Regions from separate parts of the Halomonas sediminis genome, predicted to be linked through region 1. Evidence: riboswitches for the same ligand, from Rfam matches in the RefSeq annotation. Region 1 holds a riboswitch; the other holds the start of a gene.
What was found. A riboswitch is a leader RNA that binds a small molecule or an ion and turns the genes downstream of it on or off. The one in region 1 is predicted to bind thiamine pyrophosphate.
Positions count from the first base shown of each region.

Region 2: it holds a riboswitch for thiamine pyrophosphate, as region 1 does, so the genes downstream of both, LG290_RS15185 (TenA family protein) here and LG290_RS12785 (SLC5/6 family protein) in region 1, are expected to answer to the same signal.

Region 1 covers NZ_CP085246.1:2,699,899-2,709,049, forward strand. The annotation lists gene LG290_RS12775 (O-antigen ligase family protein) at 1-1,061, opposite strand, end outside; gene LG290_RS12780 (magnesium transporter CorA family protein) at 1,339-2,307, opposite strand; gene LG290_RS12785 (SLC5/6 family protein) at 2,365-3,741, opposite strand; TPP riboswitch at 3,731-3,848, opposite strand; gene LG290_RS12790 (peroxidase-related enzyme) at 3,950-4,546, opposite strand; gene LG290_RS12795 (CoA-acylating methylmalonate-semialdehyde dehydrogenase) at 4,697-6,196, opposite strand; gene LG290_RS12800 (LysR family transcriptional regulator) at 6,396-7,397, shown strand; gene LG290_RS12805 (TRAP transporter large permease) at 7,350-8,615, opposite strand; gene LG290_RS12810 (TRAP transporter small permease) at 8,612-9,151, opposite strand, start outside.
Region 2 covers NZ_CP085246.1:3,205,208-3,214,358, reverse strand. The annotation lists gene katG (catalase/peroxidase HPI) at 1-1,622, opposite strand, end outside; gene LG290_RS15195 (hypothetical protein) at 1,693-1,842, shown strand; gene LG290_RS15190 (HEPN domain-containing protein) at 2,542-3,084, opposite strand; TPP riboswitch at 3,478-3,637, shown strand; gene LG290_RS15185 (TenA family protein) at 3,714-4,358, shown strand; gene thiC (phosphomethylpyrimidine synthase ThiC) at 4,405-6,294, shown strand; gene LG290_RS15175 (LysR substrate-binding domain-containing protein) at 6,378-7,316, opposite strand; gene LG290_RS15170 (TRAP transporter small permease) at 7,459-8,025, shown strand; gene LG290_RS15165 (TRAP transporter large permease) at 8,018-9,151, shown strand, end outside.

The sequences.
Region 1 (9,151 bases):
GACCGCTGGATGGGGTTCTCGGCACGCAAACCTGGCAGAAAACGCCATAAGGGAACCAGATACAACGCCAATACCATCAAAAATCCCGGCAAGCCTCTGCGCACCCAGGCATCCAGAAGGTCGTTGTGAGCATGCCAGTAATTGCCTAACTCGGGGCTTAGTACGCCCTTTTCCTCTAGCACCTGCATGGCGGGCTGATAGCCTTGGTGGCCATAACCCACCAAGGGATGCTCACGAATCAACAGCAATGCGCCACGGTACATTTCCAGGCGAGCACCGACGGAGCCATAGTCCGCGCTTTCAATGTAGCGGCGTACTTCAGCCACCGCCTTGTCCACCCGTTTTTCCACGCCGCTTTGCGGGGTCACATACACCGCCATGATTACCGCTAGCACCGCACTCAGCACCAGCCAACGCCACGCCACCGGCCATCGGCACGCATAGCCGCGATAGAACACCCCTATCACCAGCGGCAATGCCAGCCACCCACCCCGAGTACCCGACAGCGCCGAGGCCAGCCCACCTCCCGCGGCGCCACTCAGTAACAGCGCCACCCAAAAAAATCTTGTGGTTCGCTGTTGCCAGGCCCAACCCAGCCCAGCCAGACATAACAGGGCACTCAATAACGCAAGATTGCCGAAGAAGATGGAATGTAGCGGTGGATGCCCTGTGGCACGGGTCAAACCCACCGCCAGTTTTTGCCACGCAGCCCAACCCCCCACGCCCAAGCCGCTCACAGCCAGCCCGGCCCACCACGCCGAAAGCCGTGGCGGAACGGCGCGAAGCATTACCAACACCAATGCCGCGAGCCAGGCGGCACCCGCCAATGGCAAGGCTTGCCGCAAGCTGTCATGCCAAGCACCTACCGCAAGTTCGACCATGCCCACCCCTAGCAGTAACACCAGAAAGAGCCCATCACCGCGCTTTATTGATTGCTTTAAGCAGCCCTGTGCTCCTCGTTTTTTCCAGGCAAGCATCCCCCACACCAAGGTAAACGCCAACCCCAGCCAATAGCCCAAGGGCACCAATAGCGGCAAGGTGGTGATTGCTACAGCCTGCATGCATTGTTTGCCTTGTCGATCATAGGAGTACGTATGCTTTAGTATTCCATCCGATCTTCGTCTACAGGAACTCGCTGGACGACCTTGTCTAACGGGAGAACGAAACGAAATGCTATTGATTAGATAAAAAAGGTAACACTAGGAGGAATCCAGTGCGGCGCCAAAACGTCATCATGACCTAGGGATTTTTCTCAAACTCGGGATACGGCCAGACTCCTACTTAACCATCAGCTGGGACAGGAGTTGTTTGATCGGTTCAATGATTAGCGTGGTTGTCTCAGAACCAACCCTTGCGACGAAACAGCCATATCAAGCTAATGCCAATTCCCAACATTACCCCCCATACTACAAAGTAGGCGTAGCGGAAGGTCAGTTCAGGCATGTATTCGAAGTTCATCCCGTAGATGCCGGCGACGAAAGTCAGCGGCACGAAAATCGCGGTAATCACCGTCAAGACACGCATGGTGATATTGAGTTGGTGAGAAGCAATCGAGATATAGCCGTTCACCAGATCGCCGCAGATGTCGTAATACATCTGGGTCAGGCTGTAGAGACGCTCAAAGCGTTCATAGACATCATTGATCGCGTGCAGCGTTTCGGCCACATCGCGCGGAAGGTGACGATAATCGTAGGCGATCAATTCTTGGGTGATCCCCTGATGATAACTGAAAATGCGCCGCATCTTGACCAGGCGTGAACGATACAGGGTGATGCGGCGCATCAAGTCATCGTTACCCGCTTCCAGCAACTCATCTTCAAGGTCACTCAGCTCGGTTTCAAATTCCAGCAGCCCATCAATGTAAAACCCGGCCGAGATATACATCACCTTGAGCGCCACCTGTTCCGGTGACTTCTGCAGCAGTGCCTCACCCTGGTCGTTATGTAGCCGCTCGACGCTTAGCGCCCGGCTCGGGTGGAGGCTGATCAAGAAACGTTCGCCAATAAAAAAGCAAAGCGGTTGCGGCACGTAATTGAGTTCACCGTCGAAGGAGGAAATCCCCCGATAGATAATCAATGTATGCGTTTCGAATTCTTCTATCTTGGGCGGATGACGCTCCCGATGCGCATCATTAATCGCCATGGGATGGCAATCGAAGGCTTCCAGCAAGGCACGCTCGCTGTCCTGCGTTTCCCCCTGCATATCAATCCAGATATGCGCATCTGTCGAGTCGCGCCAGGTGGCGATCAATTCTTCTCCGCCCTGATGGGACTCGCCATCGGGAAAAACCAGCATCGTGCGTAACATACCACCTCCGGCGTTCAAGGAATCATGGACTCGAGCATTCTCAACTCGTCGACTTGGCTACTGCCTTCGCGGCATGAGCCAGGCAAGCAACAGGCTGACCAGTGTCGAGGCGATCAGTGCGCCCAGAAAAGGCGCCAAGGTAGGAATGCTGTGCGGAAAACTTGCCGCCAGAACTCCCTCGACCAGGCTTCCTTGGATTATCCAGCCTGGCAACACGGCGCCGAGCATGCCCGCCACACCTCCGGCCACGGCGGAAAAGGCGCTCATCCGCTGCCACAGGCCCAATAGCACAGGCACCACGATGGCCGCGCACAGCAAATCGGCAATCAGGAACAGCCGCAGTACCGAAAGCCCCTGCAAGGCGACGATGACCACCGGCACCATCAACGCCACCGTCACCAGCCGGGCGGCACCGATCGACAACCCGCGCTTGCCGGAATCCGCCACCACCAGGGAGACAATCCCGTTTTGCAAGGTATCCACACTCGAGGCCACTAGGGTCACCGCCAGCACCAGAGCGGGTAGCGCCAACCAGGCCGGGGCCTGGCTGAGCAAGGCAAAAAATGGAATCGGCGGCTCGCCCAGTGCTACGCCGCTCATCGCCGCCAGCATACCCAAGCCTCCTACCACCATCACCACAATGACGGTAATGCCGCCGCCCAGCCAGGCGCCCAGCCCCAAGGCCCTATCGTCGCGCGCTGCCCACACCCGCTGCCAATAACCTTGATGGAAGAGGTTGGCTGCGGTGACCGCGATCACCAGGGTCAAGGCAACGCTCAGGGCCCCTGTGACCGGGATGGCGGGCATCACTGCCTCCATCGGCATCTCGGGCAAGCGTAGCCAAGCGACACCCCCCACCAGCGCCAGCAAGGCAATCAACAGCCATGCTTGCCAACGGTCGGTGGCCAGGCTCGCCCGCAACCCTCCCAGTGCCGTGTAAAGCAGTGTGGTCAGCGCCACCCCGATCACCACCAAGGCGGGCGGCACATCGGAAAGCAAGGCGGTAATTGCGCCGATCGCGGTCAACTCCGCGGCAAGAAAGCAGGCCATGTAAAGCACCGAGACCAGCGATACCCAGCGGCGAACCCCGGCGCCGTAACAAGCTTCGGCAAACTCGCCGATACTGCGCCCTTGCGGTAAGTGACGGCGAATTTTCGGCCCATAAAGCCCCAGTACAATGAACGGCAGTGCCGAGCCGATGGCATAACCCGCCAGGGCCAGCGGGCCGACAAAGGCACCGATCTCCGGCGGCGCAAACAGTATCCACGCCCCCATGCCCGATGCCAGAAACGAGAGCCCCAGCGTCGAGGCGTTTTGTGAATTACGTGCCGTGACGTAATCATCCAGGGGGCCGTCGACACGGCGCGCCCGTAGCCCGAGAAACGCAAAACACACAAGCGCCGCGACGAGCACGGCAGACGTCAGGTAAGGCATGTCGCACTTCCTCCGCCGGTATCAACCGGATCAGGTTCCAGGGTCAGCGCCTGGCGCTATCTCAGTCCCGCCTCGAAATATATGGTGGGACTCCCCTGGCGACAGTGAGTGGAATGTGAAATCAGCCGAAGCCGAGAGCGGCATGATCCTTTAGCCGTGCTGGATTTGCAAAGCCCTCCCGGGACCAGTCGATAGAGCGTGGCATATTTTACATGGCCGCCTTGTCCCTCGGCACACGTCCCATCAGATAGAATTCTTCATTGGGTGGCGTCCCGGCAAGCGTGACCAGGCGATTGGACAAGCTGAAAAACGCCGCCACCGCGCCGATGTCCCAGATATCATCCTGGGTGAAACCGGCCGCCATCAGGCGTGACTCCCAATCGCTGGTCAGCTCGCCCACGCTCAGGCTGCAGTGCATGGCGAAGTCCAGCATTGTCTGCTGGCGCTCGTTGATCGATGCCAGCTGATAGTTGATTGCCACCTGGTCGGCAAGGAGCGGGTTCTTGCTGTAGATGCGCAACAGGGCGCCATGGGCCACCACGCAATACAGGCAAGCGTTACGCGCGCTGGTGGCCACCACGATCATCTCTTTTTCAGCCTTGGTGAGGGTATCAGACTCACGCTCCATCAAGGCATCGTGGTAGGCGAAGAAAGCCCGAAACTCCGCCGGGCGATGGGCCAGCATCAAGAAGACATTGGGCACGAAGCCGGCTTTCTCCTGGACCGCCAAGAGGGTGGAATGAATATCTTCCGGCAGGTCTTCCAGGGTTTCCGGAAGAGGAAAACGACTGATCGGCATGCTCATGATGTTTCCTTGTTTTTGTGGAACAGCGTTTATACGCAAAAGTGCAGCATGACGGCTAAAAATTTACGCAGTTATCGTGAAAGATCCAACAAGAAACGGCCCCGCCTTTGCAGACGGGGCCGTTCTTATAACGCTACCTTCAACACAATTCTAACCTAACGAAATGGTGCTGTTGATGCCGCTGGAGACGTTTTCCGGCTCGAACCAACGCGCGGTAACGGTCTTGGTCTGGGTCCAGAAAGCGATGGCTTGCTTGCCGTTGGGGCCCATGTCTCCCAGCTTCGAGGCCCGTGAGCCGGTAAAGCTGAAGTAGGCCACCGGCACCGGGATAGGCACGTTGATACCCACCTGGCCGACATCGATATCGCTTTCGTAGCGACGCGCCACCCAGCCGGAATTGGTGAAGATCGAGGTGCCGTTGCCATTGGGGTTGGCATTGACAAAGGCAATGGCGTCATCCAGCGTTTCGACGTTGACCACGCAAAGTACCGGGCCGAACACTTCTTCACGATAGATGGTCATGTCGGCGGTCACATCGGCGAACAGGGTCGGGCCGACGAAGTTGCCCTTGGGATAGCCTTCCACCTCACAGCCACGTCCATCAATCATCAGCTTGGCGCCTTCCTTCTCGCCCACCTCGATCAAGTGTTCGACACGCTCCTTGGCAGCGGGCGACACCAGCGGGCCAAGGTCAGCGTCACGCTGGGTACCGGGGCCGACTTTCATGTTGCGCGCGCCTTCGACGATATCCTCGAGCCATTCACGCGCATCCCCAACCAGCACCACTACGGAGTTGGCCATGCAGCGCTGACCGGCCGCGCCGAAGGCGGAACCCAGCAGATTATTGATGGCCTGGCTGCGGTTGGCATCCGGCATCACCACACAGTGGTTCTTGGCGCCCATCATGGATTGCACCCGCTTACCCGCGTCACTGGCGCGGCGATAGATGTGCGTACCCACATGGGTGGAACCGATGAACGAGAGTGCCTTGATGTCCGTGTGGTCGCAGATCTGGTTGGCGACATCCGGGCCGCCATGCACCACGTTGAGCACCCCTGCCGGAATGCCCGCTTCGTGAGCCAGCTCGACCAGACGCATGGTGGAGCTGGGGTCCTGTTCGGAAGGCTTCAGGATGAAGGTGTTGCCGGTGGCGATGGCCAGCGGGAACATGAAGCAGGGCAGCATGATCGGGAAATTGAAGGCGGTGATACCCGCACCCACACCCAATGGCTGGTGCATGGTGTAGACGTCGATCTCGCTACCGGCATTCTCGGCCAATTCGCCAAGTTGCAGGGAAGTGATCGAACAGGCGTGCTCGATCACTTCCAGGCCACGACCTACCTCGCCTTCGGCATCCGGCAACGTCTTGCCGTGCTCTTCGGTGATCAGTGCGGCCAGCTCGGCAACATTATCGCGTACCAGCGCCTGAAACTTGAGCATGATGCGCATACGCTTACCCAGCGACGTCTTGCGCCAGGTCTTGAAGGCTTCCTTGGCGCTGGCAACCGCCTGATCGACTTCTTCAGGCGTACAAAATGGCACCCGGGCGACCACTTCCTGGGTAGCCGGATTGACCACCTCGCGCCATTCCTGGCTTTTGGATTGAACCGGCTGGCCATCGATAATCATGGGGATTTCGCGGACGGTCATGGTATTGCTCCTATCAATTTTTGTTTGCCTATCAATTTCTGTTTGCTAGACATTATGTGTACAAACACACGAACAGTAATAACAAGGAGTCTATCCGCAGGTTGGATTGCCTGACAACGGGCACTCAGGCACATTGCTTGTGTATAATTGCACAAACAACCACACAAAGTAGACCCCTCACGTTGCAGGCGGAGCCTCCATGCTCGACTGGCATGACATTCAGATCTTTCTCGAAGTGGCGCGTAGCCGTCGGCTCACCGATGCCGCTCGGCGCCTGGGGCTGGATCATTCCACCTTGTCGCGGCGCACAAGGCGTTTCGAACAACAACTCAACACCCAACTGTTCGAGCGTAGCACACACGGTTATCACCTGACGGAAGCCGGCCAGCAGCTATTGGCCCATGCCGAGGAAATGGCCCGTCATGCCGAGGAAGCCGGGGAAAACCTGTCCAACAAGAATCATCAGGTCAGTGGCCAGATACGCTTGGGAGTAACAGAAGGTTTCGGCACCTGGGTGATCGCCCCGCTGCTTTCCGCCTTCTGCCGACGGCACCCGGGCATCACACTGGATATCCTCGCCCTGCCCCGGGTAGTGAATTTGAGCCGCCACGAAGCGGACCTTGCGGTTACCATCGAACGCCCGGTAAGTCCGGGCCTGGTGATTTCCCGGCTATGCGACTATCGGCTGCGCCTTTATGCCAGCCAGGATTACCTGGCAGGCCATGGCGCCCCGACAACCTTGGCCGAGCTGGCCCGACACCCGCTGGTCGGCTATGTCGACGATCTTATCTTCAGCGACCAGCTGAGTTACCTCGACCCCCTGTTACCCGCACGTACCCTCAGTGAAGAGGCGCACTTCAGTATTCGCAGCACCAGCGTCACCACCCAGTACAGCGCCGCTCTGCATGGCGCCGGGCTTGCAGTACTTCCCTGCTTCATGGCCGAACCTACGGCCTCATTGGTGCGCGTACTGGAAGATGAAGTGACGGTGACCCGCCAGTTCTGGATCACCGCCCGCCAGGAACAGCGCCGCCTGGCGCGGGTGCGCTTATTGTGGGATTTCCTGCGTGAAGCGCTGAAGCTCAACCGGGACTTCCTGATGGGTGACAGTGCGGCCCTGGTGATACCCGAGCATGTCCCGGCAGCTGAATCCTCAGCGCCCGATCAGCCCGGTAGTCAACCAGGGCTGCCAGGCCAGTAGCACCAGCGTCACCAGGGTGGCGAGCAAAAAAGGCAGCAAGGAGCGGAAAATTTTCAGCGGCGGCGCCCCGGTCATCGAGGAGGCAATAAACAACCCCGCCCCCACCGGCGGGGTCAAAAGCCCCATCACCAGCGTCAGGCAGACCACTACACCGAACTGATAGGGGCTGATGCCGAACTGCTCCTGAGCGATAGGCAGCAGTATCGGCACCACTAGGATCAGAGCGGCGATGCCGTCGATGATCATCCCCACCAGCAACAGCACCCCGATCAGCAGCAACAAGAACAGGAAGGGGTCGGTGGTCAGGGCGGCGATCCAGGCCGCCGCCATTTGTGGCAAGCGCTCGTAAACCACCACCCAGCCGAACACCCCGGCGGCGGCGATCAGCATGATCACCAGCCCCGCATTGACTGCCGTGCGCCGCAGCACCCGGGGAAGCTGCCCGAATGTCAGATCGCCATACACCAAGCGCCCGATCAAAAGTGCAGCCAGTGACGCCAGGGCGGCGGACTCCGTGGGCGTGGCCAAGCCCAGCAATATGCCCCCGATAATGATCAAAGGAATACTCAACGCCGGCAGGCCCATGAGCAGATCGTGAAGCGCCTGGCGACGGCTGGGCCATTCACCGCGCGGGTATTGCTGCACCAGGCCCACTACCGCGATGGTGACAAAAAAGGTCAAGCCGAGCAGCAACCCCGGCAGAATGCCGGCAATGAACATTTCAGCAATCGGCACTTGGGCCATCACCCCGAACAGCACAAACAGCATCGAGGGCGGAATAATCGGCGAGAGCAAGCCGCCGGCCGCGGTAATGGCAGCACTGTAGGATTTGCTGTAGCCCTCTTGTTGCATAGCCGGCACCATGGCGCGGGACATGATCGCAATCTGCGAGGCAGCCGAACCGATAATCGCCGCCATCATCATGTTGGCGACCAGATTGATGTAGGCCAGGCCGCCACGAAAGCCCCCCACAAAAATACGCGCCAGAGCGATCAAACGCTTGGTCAGCCCGCCCTCGTTCATCAACTCACCGGCCAGCATGAACAGCGGAATCGCCAGCAGCCCATAGCTTTCCACCGCACTGAAAAGCTGTTGAGGGTAGGAGTCGAACAACACTGTATTGCCGGAGGCCTGGATGTACCACAGGGCAGTCAACGCCAGTACCAGGGCGATCGGCACCCCTCCCAGCAGCAATAGGCTGAATATCACAATGGTCATGGCGGCGGCTCCGTTGTAGGGTCACTCGCCGGGTCGCTCAAGCCCGTCAGCGACTGCCAAAGGTTGCTCGCCCCATGCAGGCTCAGTGAAAAGGCAAACCAGGGCAGGATCAACCACAACCAGAACTTCCTCACGCCTAACGTCGAGGTGTTTTCGGCATAGATGAAGTTGAACGTCTCGCCCTGAAAGGCACGCGTATCGAACCCCGCCTGCATCAAGGTCCAGGGCTGGTACCAGCGCCAGCATAGCCACAGCAGTATCAAGGCGAACGCTAGCACCATGGCATCCACGAACACCCCGAACAGCTTGCGCCCGAAGCTCGGCAGGGCATCACTTATCAAGGTAACGGCAATGCCTTGGCGGCGCTTGAGCACCGCCCCGGCAATCAGGAAGGTCATCCAGATCATGGCGTAAATCGCCAGTTCACTGATCCAGTAGAGTGGGTTGCCCAGCGTGCGAAAGGCAACATTGGTCAGAATCAATAAGGTAATCACCGCCGCCAGAAAGGCAGCAGCGATTTCTTCCAGCTGCGCCAG
Region 2 (9,151 bases), 510 kb from region 1:
ACCCCGACGCCACCGCCCAGCACGATCATGTCCGCCAGCGAGATGTTGGCGTCGGAGGCGTTCTTGATCTCATCGAGCTTGTCGATCACCTCTGCTACGCCCGAGCGTACGTTGACGTCCCAGCCGACCTGAGGTTCGAGGCGGATACGCGCGCCGTTGGCGCCGCCGCGGTGGTCGGTCTGGCGGTAAGTACAGGCCGAGGCCCAGGCGGTTCCCACCAGCTGCTTGGCGGTGAGGCCGGCATCGGCGATCTGCTGCTTGAGCGTAGCGATCTGCTCATCGTTGACCAGCGGGCCTTCGTGCTCGGGCACCGGGTCCTGCCAGACAAGAGCCTCGCCGGGCACCTGTGGGCCGAGATAGCGGTCGCGTGGACCCATGTCACGGTGCAGCAGCTTGTACCAGGCACGGGCGAACGCATCGGCGAGCACGTCCGGGTTCTCGTGGTACTCCTTGGAGATTTCGAGGTAGGCGGGGTCGGTGATCATCGCCATGTCGGCGGTGGTCATCACCGGCGGGTTCTTCTTGCCTTCGACATGGGCGTCGGGCACCCAGTAGCCTTCCTTGACCTCGACGGGCTCCCACTGGTTCGCGCCGGCAGGCGACTTCTTGACCTCCCACTGATGGGCGAAGATGGTGTTCAGGTAGGAGTGGTCCCACTGGGTCGGCGTCGGGGTCCAGGCCCCCTCGAGGCCCGAAGTGACGGCGTATTCTCCGAGGCCTGTTTCATGCTTGTTGGCCCAGCCGAACCCCTGCTCATGGACTTTGGCGCCCTCGGGAGCTTCGCCGACGGCCTCGGCGGGACCATTGCCGTGCATCTTGCCGAAGGTGTGACCGCCGACGGTCAGTGCGACGGTCTCGCGGTCGTTCATGCCCATGCGCGCGAAGGTCTCACGCACATCCTGCGCGGACTTCATCGCATCGGGAACCCCGTTGGGGCCCTCGGGGTTGACGTAGATCAGGCCCATCTGGACTGCGGCAAGCGGGTTGTCCAGCACGCGGCTGCCGTCTTCCCAGTTCCCGGTGTAGCGCTCGTCGTTGGTCGCCAGCCACTCGGTCTCCGGGCCCCAGTAGATGTCGTCCTCAGGCGCCCAGATGTCGGCGCGGCCGAACCCGAAGCCGAAGGTGCGAAAGCCCATTGTCTCCAAGGCGCGGTTACCGGCGAAGACCATCAGGTCGGCCCAGGAAATCTTCTCGCCGTATTTCTGCTTGATCGGCCAGAGCAGACGGCGCGCCTTGTCCAGGTTGCCGTTGTCGGGCCAGCTGTTGAGCGGGGCGAAGCGCTGTGCGCCGGTGCCGCCGCCGCCACGGCCGTCGAGCGCTCGATAGGTGCCGGCGGCGTGCCACGACATGCGGATGAAGAACGGCCCGTAGTGGCCCCAGTCGGCGGGCCACCACTCCTGCGAGTCGGTCATCAATGCATCGACATCGGCGGAGAGCTCATCGACGTCAAGCTGCGAGAATGCCTCGCCGTAGCTGAAGTCGGCTCCGAAGGGGCTGGCGTCGGGGTGCTTCTGGTGCAGGACGTTGAGGTTGAGCTGGTCGGGCCACCAGTGCTCGTTGCCCTGCAAACGTGGCGTGGTGCGTGCGCCCCACTCCGGGCGTGTAGGTTTTTGATCGGACACGTTATTATTCTCCTCGACTAGACTAGATGGGCCTACAAACAGTCTAGTCGATAACTCTGGATCGCGTCAGGTGCCGAAAGCCCTTCAGGCGGCTATAGATATCATTGAAAAATGCTATCAGCGCTTCGGTGATGGCGGGATCGTGACAATCGGTGAACTTGACACCTTGGTGATGCTGACGCTCATCTGTTGTCTGCTACTGGCCGTAGCGCCTGGTTAGTTGTAATTCACTCGGCAACTGGGGTGTACACAACAGACACGTCATTTGGCATTTCATCTATTCGGCCCACCTGCACGTAGATAGGATAAAGAATTTCCAAATCGTATGGCCCATTCCAGCGCAATTTTGGGGCCAAATCTTGATCACGAATTACCACCACGCTCTCTGACTCGTTTGGCAGCTTCATGTCGCCGGACCAGCCAAGATGCACACAAGAACAGAATCAGCCACACAACCGTCCGAAGAGTCATGGCGCGAAGGCTGTCAAAAGCGACGGCTCCGCCACTGCGGTAGATGACAAGGATGCCAGTCAGTACAAGAGGTTAAGCAAGAAGATTGTGCCTGCAGCGTTCCTGCCGACGTTGACGCTGCGCCAGATAGCCATGCCGGCTGCCAGATACGCTAGGCCCATTGCTGTGTTGAAAATGAGGAGCGGCCAAAACACTTCGTACCCCGGGTCAGAACCCAAAAGCACTCGACCACCTGCAAAAAGCGTAACAACGCCGAACAGAACCGCAACGGCCACCACGATAGTTCGCACGATACAGATTATTGTGTACTGGGCCATCATTTCTTAGAGTTCTCGTCCTGCTCTAGCCACGAATTCATCTGTGCCGCGTCGTAGCTTAACCCGCGCCGCCCATACCCAACCCGGCTTTGCCTGCCCGAAAGTTACCCAACGTCGGGTTGAAGCTTTTATTAGAGACACGATGCAAGATGCCTCTCCGTTGCTGCGACAAGCTCTTTAATAAAACGAATGACTTTGACGAGCTCCTCTCGTTTGACGAGATGCTTGCTCGGACTTCCGTTACTTGGCTTCTTTGCGCGATGTACAGCATCGCCTCTTTTCTTTAGCCAAGCATCCAGAGTTTTCTTGGCCTTGTCCGAGTCCATATTCGCCCATTTCCAGCCCTCCGTAATATCAATCTCCAAGAATTCAAGGAATAGTCGGCGAGTCTTGTTTGAATCGGGATTATGAAAGGTTTTCAGATCACTTGCTAATTTCCTGAGAATGAAGTTACCAGCGTAGCTCCCGGACACAACGGCCAATTTTTTGGCCAAAGCCTCCTCTACCCGATCTTCGACGTAGGTTTCCCAGGCAGTCAAGGCCATAACCAAGCTCGCTCTTTTTAGAACTTCGGCGTTTTCGGGCGGAGGTTGGCAATTGATTGCGTCGAAATGCGCCAGTAGATCCTCGGAATCTTTAATCCCGAACTCGAAGGATGCTTGGGCTTCTGACATGGAGTGAATCTTCTTGTCTCTAACAGTGATTATACGCCCGGCTACATAACCTTAATAAACGTGCCAGCGAGTTTATTAAGGTTATGCAGCTGCCTCGATCAAATCTACCTCATTGATTACCTTGGGAGCAAAGCTAAATTTGGCCGCATATCCAAAATTCGCCAAATTGCGTTTTACCATTCCCAATAAGTCTGGATATAAGCACATAATCTTGGCAACCCCAGAGGCAATTCTATGAAGGTGGTGGAAAGGGGGCAGGACCAGCTTTTAGACCACTGGGCGGTTTGGTGCTCAGCCTAACGAGGACCATTGGCTTTGTTGTGGAAATACGCTGCACGATCAAACTACCTGCCCCTTGCAACGCCTCCTTTAGCCTCATAGACTCCAGTCACGAACTGCTTGACGGGGTGCCGGTGAATCCGGCTGAGATGACGCAGGTGTGCTGCAGGTTGTATACACACCACAAGCGTTGGTCCCGTTGAACCTGATCCGGCTAATTTCCTGAGCGCTTCTCGGGAAGGGTACCGGCGTAGGGATCAAGCATTGGCCGGGCCTATCTCTTTTCTTTCCCCCTCCGTGCCATTCTTGTACCTGCCCGACCTCCGGATCTCATCGCTACCGGGGGCATCATGGGCTACCGTTTCGCTGACCTGACTACCGCTTGCCAAGACGACTGGACGGCTTACCTCCAGCACGATTTCGTGCGTGCTCTGGGTGCCGGCTCCCTCGACGAGAACGCCTTTCGCCACTACCTCAAGCAGGACTATCTGTTCCTGATTCATTTTGCGTGTGCCTATGGGTTGGCGGCCTACAAGAGCCGCACGCTTGCCGACCTGCGCCAGGCCCACGAAGGGCTGAAAGCCATCGTCGATATCGAACTCGACCTGCATGTGGGTTTCTGTCGTGAATGGGGCATTTCAGAAGATGACCTGGCCCAGCTTCCCGAGGCTCGGGCAACGCTTGCCTATACGCGTTATGTACTGGACACCGGCAACCGGGGCGACCTGCTCGATTTGCACGTGGCGCTGGCCCCTTGCCTGGTCGGCTACGGCGAAATCGCCAACTGGCTGAAGGCGCAGCCCTTTACCCTGCGTGGCGAGGGCAACCCCTATGATGCTTGGATCGCCATGTACGCAAGCGATGAATTTCAGGCAGCGATGCACGCGGAACTCGACTGGTTGAACGCGCGCTTTGCCGAATTATCCACCACCTTTTGCGATGCCACCCGCCTGGAAATCGATTTCTGGCAAATGGGCCTGGATCAGGCCGATTGATTAACCCCTCACCCCTCGATATCACAACCATAAGAGAGATAACGCAATGAGCAAGACCCAGAATTTCCTCGCCGAGACCGCCCAGGTCGATAGCGCCGCCATCCAGCCGTTGCCCGGCTCGCGCAAGCTCTACGTCGAAGGCTCGCGGCCGGATATCCGCGTGCCGTTTCGCGAGATTTCGCTATCCCCGACCAAGACCTCGGGGGCCGATGAAGAGAACCCGCCGCTGCTGGTCTATGACACCTCCGGCCCTTACTCCGACCCGAACGCCGACATCGATTTGCGCAAAGGCCTGCCGGCACTGCGCCGGGCCTGGATCGAGGAGCGTGACGACACCGAGCTGCTCGATGGCCTTACCAGCGAATACGGCAATCGCCGCGCCAACGACCCGATGCTCGCCCAGTTACGTTTCGACCTGAAGCGCACCCCGCGCCGGGCCAAGCCGGGCAAGAACGTTACCCAGCTGCATTACGCTCGTCAGGGCATCATCACCCCCGAGATGGAATTCATCGCCATTCGCGAAAACCAGCGCCGCCAGACGCTGGGAACGGCGGAAGTCGAGCGTATTCTGGGCCACCAGCACCCCGGCCAAGGGTTTGGCGCCCGCCTGCCCGAAGAGATCACCCCGGAATTCGTGCGCGCCGAAGTGGCGGCGGGAAGGGCGATTATTCCCAACAATATCAATCACCCGGAATCCGAGCCGATGATCATCGGCCGCAACTTCCTGGTCAAGATCAACGGTAACCTGGGTAATTCGGCGGTTTCTTCTTCCATTGAAGAGGAAGTCGACAAGATGACCTGGGGCATTCGCTGGGGCTCGGATACCGTCATGGACCTGTCCACCGGCCAGAATATCCACGAAACCCGGGAGTGGATCATTCGCAACGCCCCGGTGCCCATCGGCACGGTGCCCATCTATCAGGCGCTGGAAAAGGTCAAGGGCGTCGCTGAAGACCTGACCTGGGAAGTGTTCCGCGACACCCTGATCGAGCAGGCCGAGCAGGGCGTGGATTACTTCACCATTCATGCGGGCGTGCTGTTGCGCTATGTGCCGCTGACCGCCAAGCGCGTCACCGGCATCGTTTCGCGCGGTGGCTCGATCATGGCCAAGTGGTGCCTGTTCCACCACCAGGAAAGCTTCCTCTACACCCATTTCGAGGAAATCTGCGAGATCTGCAAGCAGTACGATGTGGCCTTCTCGCTGGGCGACGGCCTGCGCCCGGGCTCGGTGGCCGATGCCAACGACGAAGCCCAGATGGCCGAGCTGAAAACCTTGGGCGAGCTGACCCATATCGCCTGGAAGCACGACGTTCAGGTGATGATCGAAGGCCCCGGTCATGTGCCCATGCACCTGGTCAAGGAGAACATGGACAAGCAGCTCGAGTATTGCGACGAAGCGCCGTTCTACACCCTCGGCCCGCTGGTCACCGATATCGCCCCGGGCTATGACCACATCACCTCGGGCATCGGTGCGGCGATGATCGGCTGGTTCGGCTGCGCGATGCTGTGCTATGTGACCCCCAAGGAACACCTGGGCCTGCCCAACAAGGACGACGTCAAGACCGGGATCATCACCTACAAGATCGCCGCCCACGCCGCCGACCTGGCCAAGGGGCACCCGGCCGCCCAGCGCCGTGACAATGCACTGTCGAAAGCGCGCTTCGAGTTCCGCTGGGAAGACCAGTTCAACCTGGGCCTGGACCCGGACACCGCCCGCGAATACCACGACGAGACCTTGCCCAAGGACTCGGCCAAGGTGGCGCATTTCTGTTCCATGTGCGGGCCGAAATTCTGCTCGATGAAGATCAGCCAGGAAGTGCGCGACTACGCCAAGGAGCATGGCTTGGACGGCGACCAGGAAGCGGTCATGAAAGGCATGGAGGAGCAGGCAGAGAAATTCAAGAAAGAAGGGCGGGAGCTGTACAAGGAAGTCTGACCGCCGCCGGCGCAAGCCATACCGCCATGAACCAGAACGCCCCCACCGGATGCCCGGCGGGGGCGCTTTTCATCGTGTTGCCTTCAAGAGGGGACTTGTCTCTCGAATAAGCCAGCGGATTCTTTCTCAAGCTCCATCAGCGAGTTGTTCAGCAGTTCTAGAAAGGATTTGGTAAGACCGGATTGCCCCCTCTGCTTGGGAAAAATCATGCTGTAGCGGTAGGGGACCCTCGGCTCGAAGCGCTTCACGATCAGGCCGAGACGTCGATAGTGCCAGGCAGTGATGGGATCAACCAATGAGACACCACTGCCGGCCAGCACGAAGGCGCAGGCGGCGTAATGCAGCTGGGTCTCGATCATCAATTGTCGGCTGACGCCCTCGCGTTCGAAGACACTATCAATCTTGTGGCGGATACTCTGCTCCGAGCCCAGCGATACAAAGATTTCCCCCTCCAGGTCCCGCGGTCGAATGACGTCGTGGTCGGCAAGCCGATGCCCGGAGGGCAGGATGCAGACCAAACGGCTATCGGCGAGAACGCTTGCCTCAATGCTCGGGTCGTTGAGTTCTATGCCCGAAATCACCCCCAGATCAAAGTGCTGACTGGCCACCAGGTCAGCCACCTGCTGGGTGCTGCGCACCTGGAGGGTGACTGACACGCCGGGGTGCAGTTGACAGAATTGGTCGGTCAAGGCTGGCAGGAACTCTACCGATACGGCAGGCATGGAGGCGATGCGCAGCGACCCCAGGTGGAATTCTCTCAGTTCCTCCGCTGCCCGGGATAGTTTTTCCAGCGAGACGAAGGCTCTTTCCACTTCCTCATAGAAGAAGCGTGCCTCTGGTGTGGGAACCAGCCGGCGCCGGCGCCGTTCGAACATCTTCACGCCGATGGTCTCCTCGAAGTCGGTCAACAATCGGCTTACAGCAGGCTGGGAGACGTAGAGAATCTCCGCTGCCCCTCTGGTTGTTCCATTGATCATGACGGCCCGGAAGGCTTCGATCTGCCGGTAGGTCAGTTTAGTCATGCAGACTCTCCGAGCAAGTTGACAACATGATGTTATCAAAAGATATGAATAAACGATTGGATGTTATATATGGCGGCGGCCAAGATGTCGATGACACTACTTCACGGCCCTGGCATACAAACACAACACGCGAGAAGGCCCTATGGAACGATTCTTTCGCTACACCTTGACCCTGTTGATCATCCTGGTGGCAGGCAGTCAGTTCATCCAGGTTATTACCCGTTACCTCCTTGAAATGCCGGTCATGGGTCTCGAAGAAGCCACGCTGATTCCTACCCTCTGGCTTTATATGCTCGGCAGTGTCAATGCCTCGCGTGAGGACACTCAGATCAGAGCCAACGTCCTGGACATCTTCTTGAAGACGGACCGTGCCAAGGGCTTCCTGCAGGCATTTTCCGACACCATCAGCGTGATTATCTCGATTTGGCTGGCTACTTGGGCATGGGACTACTTCAGCTATGCCTCCCGGGTCGGCAAGAGCACCCCAACGCTTTATATCCCGACCATTATCTATGAATCCGCGCTAATAGTGGGCCTGGTTCTGATGGTCGTCTTTACCCTCTGGCACTTGCTGCGCAATCTCGGCTACCTGTTGGGTATTCGCCAAAACCCCGACCACCCCTCTAGCGACCCCGACTATCCCGAAACTGCCGAGGTCCAGGAGTTCAAGGTGTTGGCTGATAACAATAAGGACAAAAATCATGATTGAGATAGCGCTGTTGGCATTTGCTGTATTGATCGTGTTGCTGACCCTCGGTGTACCCCTGCCCTATTGCTTCGGTGCAGCTCTCATGGTCATGACCATGATCGGCGAGTCCACGATGCGCGGCATGATGATGTGGGGGTTCAGCCAACTCACCAATCCGATACTCCTGGCGATTCCTCTTTTCGTCTTTGCTGGAACGCTGATGAGCGTCAGTGGCATTGCCTCTAGCTTACTCAGATTCGTCAACATCTTCGTGGGTCGCGTTCGCGGCGGCCTGGGGGTGATGGCAACAATCAGCTGCGCCATCATCGGCGCTATTTCCGGTAGTGGTCTGACTGGCATTGCGGCCATTGGCCCCATTCTCATTCCTGAGATGGAGCGCAAAGGTTATCCCCGGGCCTACGCCACGGCGCTGATTGCGAACTCCTCGATTCTCGGCTTACTGATACCACCCAGCGTCACGATGATCGTCTATGGGTGGGTCACGGACACCTCCATACTGGCGAGCTTTCTGGCCACCCTGGGTCCGGGGCTGCTGATCATGCTTCTCTTCTGCATCGTCAACATGGTCATGTCGCGCAAGTTTGATCTGGTGCTTGACGAGCCGATGGCATTCGACCAGCGAATCCGTGATGCCGGTCGACGCACTTTTCATGCGATACCGGCACTATTAATGCCAGTGATCATTCTCGGTGGAATCTACGGTGGCATCATGACGCCTACCGAGGCTGCAGCAGTGGCCGTCATCTATGCCCTGCCAGTGGGCTTCATGATCTATCGCGGACTGACCTGGAGGACGCTGCTTGAGTCAGGCAAGGAGTCCGCTACTTCTATTGGCGCGATTCTGATCATGATCCTGTTCAGCTTGATACTCAGTCAGCTGTTCGTACGGGAAGGCATTCCCCAAGCCTTGGTCGAGATGATCTTCGAAATTACCGACAACAAGTTCCTTTTGTTGCTGCTTATCAATCTGATGCTTTTCGGCATCGGCATGGTGGTCAACGATATCACCGCCATCATCCTGACCGGCCCTTTGCTACTTCCCCTGATGGAAGCCCTGGGAGTCAGTCCCGTTCAGTTCGCTGCCATCATGGGCGTCAACACCGCCATGGGCGGCGTGACCCCACCC